DNA from 3 places in the Cytobacillus sp. SAFR-174 genome. Region 2 is predicted to be linked to each of the others. Evidence: riboswitches for the same ligand, from Rfam matches in the RefSeq annotation. Region 2 holds a riboswitch; each other region holds the start of a gene.
The links. Region 2 has a riboswitch for thiamine pyrophosphate ahead of ACTHRG_RS00120 (ABC transporter substrate-binding protein). Riboswitches for the same ligand answer to the same signal wherever they lie in the genome.
Positions count from the first base shown of each region.

Region 1: it holds a riboswitch for thiamine pyrophosphate, as region 2 does, so the genes downstream of both, ACTHRG_RS15390 (YkoF family thiamine/hydroxymethylpyrimidine-binding protein) here and ACTHRG_RS00120 (ABC transporter substrate-binding protein) in region 2, are expected to answer to the same signal.
Region 3: it holds a riboswitch for thiamine pyrophosphate, as region 2 does, so the genes downstream of both, thiT (energy-coupled thiamine transporter ThiT) here and ACTHRG_RS00120 (ABC transporter substrate-binding protein) in region 2, are expected to answer to the same signal.

Region 1 covers NZ_JBQCMZ010000015.1:4,319-7,593, reverse strand. The annotation lists gene ACTHRG_RS15400 (ABC transporter ATP-binding protein) at 1-497, opposite strand, end outside; gene ACTHRG_RS15395 (ECF transporter S component) at 481-1,077, opposite strand; gene ACTHRG_RS15390 (YkoF family thiamine/hydroxymethylpyrimidine-binding protein) at 1,079-1,684, opposite strand; TPP riboswitch at 1,771-1,872, opposite strand; gene ACTHRG_RS15385 (Cof-type HAD-IIB family hydrolase) at 2,089-2,955, shown strand; gene ACTHRG_RS15380 (coproporphyrinogen III oxidase) at 3,210-3,275, shown strand, end outside.
Region 2 covers NZ_JBQCMZ010000001.1:20,858-24,132, reverse strand. The annotation lists gene tatA (twin-arginine translocase TatA/TatE family subunit) at 172-345, opposite strand; gene ACTHRG_RS00130 (NAD-dependent deacylase) at 448-1,182, opposite strand; gene ACTHRG_RS00125 (YkvA family protein) at 1,330-1,743, shown strand; TPP riboswitch at 1,822-1,930, shown strand; gene ACTHRG_RS00120 (ABC transporter substrate-binding protein) at 2,043-3,047, shown strand; gene ACTHRG_RS00115 (thiamine-binding protein) at 3,062-3,275, shown strand, end outside.
Region 3 covers NZ_JBQCMZ010000002.1:255,693-258,967, reverse strand. The annotation lists gene ACTHRG_RS03580 (hypothetical protein) at 77-316, opposite strand; gene ACTHRG_RS03575 (hypothetical protein) at 437-715, opposite strand; gene ACTHRG_RS03570 (VOC family protein) at 886-1,257, shown strand; gene thiT (energy-coupled thiamine transporter ThiT) at 1,406-2,005, opposite strand; TPP riboswitch at 2,069-2,171, opposite strand; gene ACTHRG_RS03560 (MATE family efflux transporter) at 2,224-3,275, opposite strand, start outside.

The sequences.
Region 1 (3,275 bases), on a different contig from region 2:
AATGATAAAACACATGCCAGTGCAAGCTTTTGCTTTTGGCCCCCGGAAAGAGTGTGGATTAAGGAATGTTTATATGGCAAAAGATGAACAAGCTCCAATGCTTCATCAATCTTACTCTCTATTTCTTCAGGAGGTGTTTTCAAATTCTCAAGCCCAAATGCCAGCTCATCCTCGACTGTGGTCATGCAAAATTGGCTTTCAGGGTCCTGAAACACAATGCCAATGTGCTGATTAATTTCGCCAGGGCCGAACTCTTCCATCATCTTTCCTTTGAATGAAATAGTCCCGTCCAATTTGCCATCAACGGCCTCGGGATACAACTTATTTAAGCAGAAAGCAAGTGTGCTTTTTCCCGAGCCGCTTGGGCCCAATAATAGAACTGCTTCCCCTGGATAAAGGCTGAATTGCACATTTTTTATAATTGGTTTTTTCACATCTTCATACCTGAAGGAAAGCTGTTCAGTTATTAATATATGCCGGTTATCCTGTAATTCCATTTTCCGGTTTTCCCCTTTTCAGCTCTTTTCCAATTGGAAAGCTGTTCAATGCCCCGGTTTTCGCAAGGCTCTCGCTCAGCCATTTGCCCAGCAATCCAGCTAGTAAAGCACCGCTGATCAGCCTCACAAAAAACATAGCCGTTACATAACCGGGTGAGAGGGCCGTATAGCCGGAAATGAAATAGCCCCAAATAAAACTAGTAACAGAAGAACCCATGCCTGCAGCAATTAAAACCCATGTCCGGTAATTATTCCATTTCGTGGCCGCAAAAACAGCTTCCGCTCCAATCCCCTGAATCATCCCTGACAGAATCAGACGGGGACCAACTGCGTTGCCGATCATGACTTCAATGGCTGCAGCGATGGTTTCCGATAAAAAGGCTGCACCGGGTTTTCTGATTATGTACGCTGCGATGATCGAAACAATAAACCAAATGCCAAAAATAAGATCATAGCCAATTAAGCCGAACATTCCATATAGCACGTTGCCAAAGTGCATGAACACCAGGTAAACAACTGCAAACACAACTGCGAGTACAGACAGGACAATGACCTCACGAAGCTTCCACTTGTCGAGCATATTACTCAGCCCCCTTTTTGGAAGGACTATTGGCTGACATATTCACCGTCATAACAATATGCGTAGAAGCGCTTTTCTTGCAATTTTCAAAAGCATCCTCAAGTGTTTTAAACACAGCGTGTGCATCTCCATCTAGTCTTGAAGCATAATGCACCCCTTTAGTAAAAGTTCCCCGATTCGCTGCGAGCTCGACCTGGTCCATAATAACGTTCATGTAATCAGGAATACCCATCGGATAAAGGGCGAACTGGACAGCGACTTCCTGGCTGATCCCTGCTGCTGATTCTTCATTCGCCCGTTCCTCATTTTCAGCAAGATAAGCATCGCCTGCAGTATCACCGGGACATCCATTTGAAAAAGTGCCGTTAAACACTACATGGTCTCCATGCTTAACTGCTTCAAGATAAATAGCTTTGACCACATCGAAAACATGAATAGACCTGCCTCGCACACAGGTGCTCACATCATCTGTTTCCATCCATACCTTACTCTTGTCCACTTCTTTTAGAGCTGATAAAATAACATCTGCAAACCTGTCAGTCATTGGGTAAATTGAAAACCTGCACCCTGTAATTTCACTAGTTCCACATAAAAAATTTCCCTGCATTTTGCCATCCTCCTAGTAATAATGAAAATAAAAAACTGCATTCCCATAAGGAAATGCAGTTGAATGTATCAATACACTAGAATGATAGCCGTTCACCTGCACTTCCCCACGCTGGTATTATCCAGATCGGGTGATAAGAGTCAGAACGGATTGTTCTTCTCAGCCAAAAAGCTCCCCTAGTGCAAAACTTGGATATGCAGTTTTTTTATGACTCCATCTTAATACGGAGCAAACAAAATGTAAATGAATAATTTATCATTTTTATATCTCATGATCGGAAAATCATTAAGATCTTAAGCTATGAAAATATATTTCCACATTGTCCATGTTATGTTCTAATCAAGTCCTTCCCTTCATAAAAGTGTAATAGGACAATTTTACACCGAGAATAGGGGGCAAATTGGATGATATACAGAATGCTTGCTTTAAACATAGACGGAACACTACTCCAATCAAATGGAAGACTTCATAAATCAACAAAAGAAGCGATAGAATATGTGCAGCAAAAGGGGATCTATGTAACACTTGTTACGTCCAGAAGCTTTCCATCCGCGAAAAAAGTGGCTAAAGCATTGAAAATCAATTCTTTGCTGGTCACCCACAGGGGGGCATATATTGCAGCTTCCCAGGAAAAGCCGATCTTTGTAAAAAGGATTCAAGAAGATGAAACGTTTGAAATCGTGCGCCTGCTTGAAGGCTTTACCTGTCAAATCAGGCTGGTGCACGAAAAATATTCCCTTGCCAACAAAACGAAGCTCAATACCAATATGCTTGCTAAAACTGTTTTTACAACCGGTGATCCCATTTTTTATTCCCAGCAGTTTGTGGATTCATTAAGTGACACCATTTTAGATGAGCCTGTTACACCGCCGAAAATTGAAGTGTACTTTGAAGATAAAGAAGACCTTGAGGATGCTAAGACAGCCATTTGGGGCATGTTTGAAAATGTGGAAGTCATTAAACTGAATGATCTGAGGATGGACATTGTTCCTGCCGGAGTTTCAAAGCTGAATGGTTTGCTCTATTTATGTGAGCACCTTGGGATTTCCAGAAATCAAATGGTCGTTATAGGAGATTCTGGAGATGATCTGGAAATGATTGAAGCCGCCGGTCTGGGTGTGGCAATGGGCAATGCCCCGGCAGAAGTAAAAAAAGCAGCAGACTGGCTGACACGATCCAATGACCAGAGCGGCGTAAGCTACATGGTTAAAGAACATTTCCGCAAACAGCATCCAATCGATTTCCTGAAGAAAATGAATCTGTTAAAATAAAATGAATGAAAGAGAGTCCAGTCAGGCAGATGGGCTCTCTTTTTGATTCAGGCATTGGATAAAGAGAAAGAGAAAAAGAGAGGGAAATAAACAAAGCGATCCAATGGGATTCACTTCCCTGATATTGACCTTGTTTCCCCATTTCTGTACACTAAAAGGAGTTTGTCAACATGAATAATAAAGACTCTGCAGCTGCCGTCAGTGAGATGAAACACCGGCAGATTTATTATATTTTCTAAAAAAAGGTGATAGATTTGAACATTTCAATTTTAGGCATACAGGATGAACGGTTCCATCGGCCGCTTCGGCTGATCGGGAAC
Region 2 (3,275 bases):
AACTTGTATATACATGAACTGTTTACGCTTTCATTTTATCTTGTATATACATGTTAGTCAACTATTTTTTCTTTTCCATTTTATATACCCATTCACTCGGTTCGAAAGCCATAAAATAGAAAAACCGGCTTCGAGACTAATCGTCTGCAAAGCCGGTTCTAAACCAGTAGGCTATTTTCTTTTATCATCATCATCATCTTTAGTGAGATCACGGGTAGATTTCTTAAATTCTTTTAAGGTCTCCCCGAATGCTCTCCCTATTTCAGGAAGTTTTTTAGGACCAAAAATAATAAGAGCAAGAACCAGGATGAGAATTAAGCCTGGAATACCGATGTTTGATAACATGCTGAACACTCCTTATATATCATATCGCTTGAAACAGCAGTAATCATGTTCATTGTCCATTATAGGGGATTGACTCAAAAAATCATAGTATGAGGGCTATTTTTATGAATCTTCATTCTCCCGCTGTTTAAAAGCACGATCAAGTTCTTTGAGAACCTCACCAATTTTGCGCTCATGGATCACCTCATCAGCATAAAAGTCAAAATCAGTGGGTTCCATATTAATAATCACCAGTTTTGCTCCGTTTTGTTTTGCTATCAGCGGAAACTGATTGGCTGGTGTCACAGTCAGGGATGATCCCAGAACAATAAATAATTCTGCCTTTTCTGATTCTGCCGCTGCAAAATCTAAAGCCTGCTCAGGCAGCATTTCCCCAAACAGAACTACTGAAGGACGAAGCAGCCCCCCGCAATTACATTGAACGTGTCCATGCAAATATCCCTCGCTCGGGAACTCTTTTTTGCATTTCTGGCAATGGAGTGTCTGCAGATTCCCATGAAGCTCTGATACATTTTCACTTCCCGCCAGCCGATGAAATCCATCCACATTCTGGGTGATAATACTCTTTAAAATGCCTCTCTTTTCCCAATCAGCAAGAATATAGTGGCCTTTATGGGGGCTGCACTCCTTAAGCCCGATTACCCGGTGCCGATAAAATTCTATAAACTCCTTCACATTTTCATTCAATGCTTCAGTACTGGCAATTTTCCCAGGGTCTTTCCCGTTCCATAAGCCATTATTGGCTGACCTGAAATCAGGCAGCCCGCTTTCCGTTGACATTCCTGCTCCAGATAGTATTACTGTATAATTTGATTCCTTCAGCCATTTCTCAAGCACAAATACCAGCTCCCACTAAAATATTGTCACAGCTTTGAAGGCTGTTTCCATTTTTTTCTCCTGTTTAAATGTTTATGTCATGTCCGGTATGCGGTAAATAATAGATTATAATTGTTTATACGAATTATCAATATAGGAGTGATGGCTATGCCTGAAATAGAAACGAAAGACTATAAGGACGGCTATAAAAAATTTTCTTCCAGAGCAAAACGCTATGCGGATGATCCTGAAAAAACAAAAGGCCTGCTAAAAAAGGCTACACTTAAAGCTGAGAAAAACAAATCTTCGTTAAGTGATATATGGGAAAAGTTTCAGCTGCTGATCGATTTAGTTAAGGCATGGTCAAAAGGCGATTACCGGCATATCTCCAAAAAATCAATTATCTTTATTATTGCATCCATCCTATACTTTGTCTCTCCTATCGACCTGGTTCCAGACTTTTTAATTGGAATGGGTATCCTCGATGATGCAGCAGTACTTGGTTTTGCCGTCAGTCAGATTACAGGTGAACTTGAGAAATTCAAAACATGGAAAGAGAGCCGGACTATTGAAATGAAATAATTTTCAAATGGTGCCCATTTTGATAATGTCTGCTATAATAAATCATGGAAAGTATTCATGCCTGTTAAAATTAAATAGCAAGAAATGTAGGGGAACCGGTGTGCCGGTTGAGACTTCATCCTTAAGATGCTGACCCTTTGAACCTGATCTGGCTAATACCGGCGTAGGGAACATATTCTTAAACAAAAATAAATTGTTTTTTATATGCGTCCCGGTATTATGCCGGGGCGTTTTTTATTTTCTGGGCAGACTAATATCAACTTTCCTTACTACATAAAGCTTTTTTGGGAGGTTTCTGTATGAAAAAGTGTATAGCAGTTATTTCTGCGATGCTGCTGTTATCCGGCTGTGCCGGCAGCGGCCAGGATGCTAAGACTGGAAATGAAGATCCAGGCAGCAAACAAGAATTGAAAGAAGTTACTGTCGTACTGGATTGGACGCCAAATACCAATCATACCGGCTTATATGCCGCAAAAGAAAAAGGCTATTTTAAAGAAGAAGGGCTCGATGTCGAGATTATCATGCCAGGTGAAGCAGGTGCAGATCAATTGACGGCATCAGGCAAGGCTGATTTCGGTGTCAGCTATCAGGAAAGCATCACGGAAGCCCGTGTACAGGGTGTGCCGCTGGTATCAATAGCGGCTGTCATTCAGCACAACACTTCCGGTTTTGCATCCCCTGCTGAAAAAAACATTAAATCACCGAAAGACTTTGAAGGAAAAACGTATGGCGGGTGGGGAGCTCCTGTAGAAAAATCAGTAATTGACTCCCTAATGAAGAAGGAAAATGCCGATGCTGATAAGGTATCAATTGTGAACATGGGAGATGCAGACTTTTTTACAGCGGTTAAAAGAGATATAGACTTCGCATGGATTTATTACGGATGGACAGGTGTAGAAGCTGAGCTTCGGGGGGAAAAGATTAACATGGTCTACCTCACAGACTACTCAGAAAAACTGGATTACTACACGCCTGTTCTGGCAACGAGTGAAAAAATGATTGCAGATGATCCGGATACTGTCAAAGCATTTGTAAAAGCTGCAGCCAAAGGATATGAATTTGCAATCGGCCAGCCTGAGGAAGCAGCTGATATTTTGTTAAAGAATGCTCCTGACCTGGACAGCGAACTGGTCAAAAAGAGCCAGGAGTGGCTATCCCCGCGCTATCAGGACGATGCTGCCAGATGGGGAGAACAAAAGCTTGAGGTCTGGGAAAACTATGCAGACTGGATGCATGAAAATGGTCTTTTAGATAAAGAATTAGATGCCGGCAAAGCATTTACAAATGATTTCCTGCCGGAATAAGGAGAGTTTATGAAATGGCAAACGCACTTGTAAGCATTCAAATCATTCCAAAAACTAAAGATGGGGAAAGTGTTATCCCGTACGTTGATGAAGCAATCAGTGTCATTCAGCAATCCGGTGTTAAGTTCGAAGTGCATCCACTCGAAACAACGATGGAAGGCGATTTAGAACATTTATTGAAAATCATTGCTGATATGAACAGAAAAATGATTGAAAAAGGAAGCAGCA
Region 3 (3,275 bases), on a different contig from region 2:
GAAAGCACAAGTGCCTTGATCACGGCGCTGATGCTAGGCATTACAAAAAAACCGGTCTCCCCATTGGAGGCCGGTTTTATTTGTATTGTCTGATTCCCTTGCTTCCCTTTGTCATTTCTTCCATTACGTTGATAAAAAATCCGAATCCGAACAATAGCATGGAAGAAACCATAATGCTTAAGCCGATGGATAATACATATTCGCCTGTGATTCCGCTTACAAAAAAGCCTGATATAAAAACAATGAAACCTACTATAATACCTGCTGCTGTACTATTCCTGAAAAAATGCAGTACACGCTGCTGTTGAAGTGTCATTTCCCCATCTCCTTTTATTTAATATTCTAACTATGTTCACAAATTTGTCAAACTTTTTGTCACAAATTTGTCAAAATTATTTTCGTAAAAAAAAAGCTCTGCAAGCTGCAAAGCGATTTTCTACTGATATAGCTTTTTAATGTTCTCCAAATCTTTCTTCAGACTGCATATTTCCTGCCGGGTCAGCATGAGCGGCATTTGATCGTAGAGTGTAATAATTTGTCCTCCCTCATCTTCTTCATGAAGGGATAGATAGTTATACAGAGTTTCACATTGGTTTTTGTTGAGGACTGACTGGGTACTGAAGCTTTTTACTTTCTGGATTTCAAAGGCACTGGCTTCCGCATGAAAAACACCTGTGATAATGTTTCCCTGCAATGTATTGGCCAAAGTCTTCACTCCCCTTTTTTAAGTAATATACCCATTTTTCAGAAGTAATTGCCTAATATATTGGATTTGTTTAGAAAGATTATTATCCGGTAAAGGCATTTAAATCAAAAATAGGGAAGGGAAAAACTGTATAGAAAGGAAATATATGATATATCGAATTAAATAAAGGGGAGAATTCTATGAGTAAATCATTTATTGAACAAGTACATTATATTAGAATTCCTGTAAAAGATTTAGAACTGTCTGCCCAATGGTATAGAGATGTATTAGGGCTCCAGTTACTAAACAATACTGGAAAACTTGCAATTTTAAAAGTAAATGAAGGACCTTTCTTACTGATCTTAGTTCCTACCGAAGATGAAACTTTTGCTCATTTTACAATTGATAATGAACAAGAATTTAGCATTGGGTTTACAAGTCCAGAATTATCTAAATTTCATCAGCACTTAATTGATAATCAAGTTAAGGTCGAGGATATAAAAGAAGATAATGGTCATGCCTTTTTCCATTTTTATGACCCAAATGGCAATAAACTTCAAGTACACTGGTGAGATTATAATAAATAGTTCATTTTGAACGGTATTGGAACGGGAACGCCCTAACCAGACGTTCCCATAATCCTTCCTGAAAACAACTTTTTATCAATCAAAGCCGATATATAAAAAACCTCTCTGAAATATTTCAGAGAGGCGGATATTATTAGGAAGCAGTCTTTTGAGTTTGAAGTCTTTCATCCGATTTCTTTATGATTAATCTCGGTGCCGATGAAATAATTAATACGGCCAGGACTGAGCAGAGAATTGCCGCTCCGAGCATGGTTGCTCCGTTTGCCAGGAAGGAAAAGAGAATCGGTGACATCCCTTCCGGCGCATAGCTTCCGAAGAAGATCACACCTGCAATGAAATGCCAGAAATATCTAGCCAGGCTTCCAGCGAATACGGCTAAGACAACCCAGGCCAATGCCTTCTTCTTGTTACCTGCCTGCAGCTGATTTTGGATGACCCGATAAAACAAACCGGCAATACCGATACAGGCAAATGCCACAAAATACTCAATAAATGCCTGAAGCGGAGTGGCAATCCAGGCATCCCCCATGGCAATCTGCAAGATTCCCCATAAGAGGCCTGCAATGAAGCTGACCTTAAAGCCCCGCCTGAAAGCCAGAATGAAAATCGGAATCATCGCGGCAGATATGGAAATGGATGGCGACAGCTTGATGGATGGCAGAAAATCAAGAATGATAGCAAAGGCAGCAAAAAATGAGGCCTCTATCATCGCCGTCAGGCTTAATTTTTTCATAAAAAAATCCCCCTTCAATCGTATGACGATACCCCAAGGGAGAACAAGCAGGCAGAAAACTACCTGCCTATCATTCCACATTCCTGCGCTAGCATTAACTAACAGGTTCAAAGGGTCAGAACAGCGGACTGTTCACTCTCAGCGATATGCTCCCCTTGTGGCACGTTATTAAATTATCCGCTTTTAGTATATATGAAATTCATGATGGTGAAAAGGATTTATTTTCCCTCGCTTATGATAACCTGATTATCCCACTTTCCGGTGCGGTAATACATATAGGCGATGAAACTGCTTATTGCAAAGCTGACACCCATACCTGCAGCTATGCCTTTATCACCCATAAACTTTGAAAATAGAAATGTTAAAGGATAGCGCAGGATCCAGAATGAAACGATATTCAGTATCAGCACTTGAAACATCGCACCAGAAGCTCTAACCACACCATTTAATACAAAATTAATGCCGAGAAGCGGATAAAAAAAGGCAATGATCTTTAAATATTCAGTGCCGTAGTGAACTGATTCTTTATCCTGGATAAACAGGCGCACCCCGTGTTCTGCAAATAAGACCGTCCCAAAGGCGATGAGAAACATGATTCCAAGATTGTAAATGACTCCGTACAACGCAATCTGATGCACCCGTTCCCATTGATGTCCCCCTATATTTTGACCCGCCATACTGTTGACTGCAGTTCCCAATGCCATCGCAGGAAGCATAATGATGCTGTCAATGCGCTGTGCGGCACCAAATCCCGCTACCACGTCACTGCCAAAAGAGGTGACGACAGACATAATGGCCATAACACCAGCTGATATGACAGTCATTTGGAGCCCTGAAGGGATGCCAAGCTTGAATATCAATGCTGCCTCCTCTTTATGCGGCCAAGAAGGAATAGTAAATGGTGCCAGCTTTTTGCGGAGTATGAATACCATTCCGATTATAAATGCAAAGCCCTGTGATACGACTGTTGCATAAGCGGCTCCTTCAATACCAAGCTGGAATACAGAAATAAAAAGAGGATCCAGGATTGCATTTAATACAACTGCTATCAGGACAAAGTATAAAGGATTTTTGCTGTCTCCGAGCGCCCTGAGTATAGTTCCTATAAAATTGTAGCCAAATAAAAACAGAATTCCAATAAAGTTAATCTGCAAATAGGATGCTGCACCTTCGGCCATTCCCGCAGGTGTGCCCATTAAGGCCAAAATCCTTTCAGCAAGCAGGAATCCGGCTGTTCCGAGAACAACTGACAAAATTGCCTGAATGACGG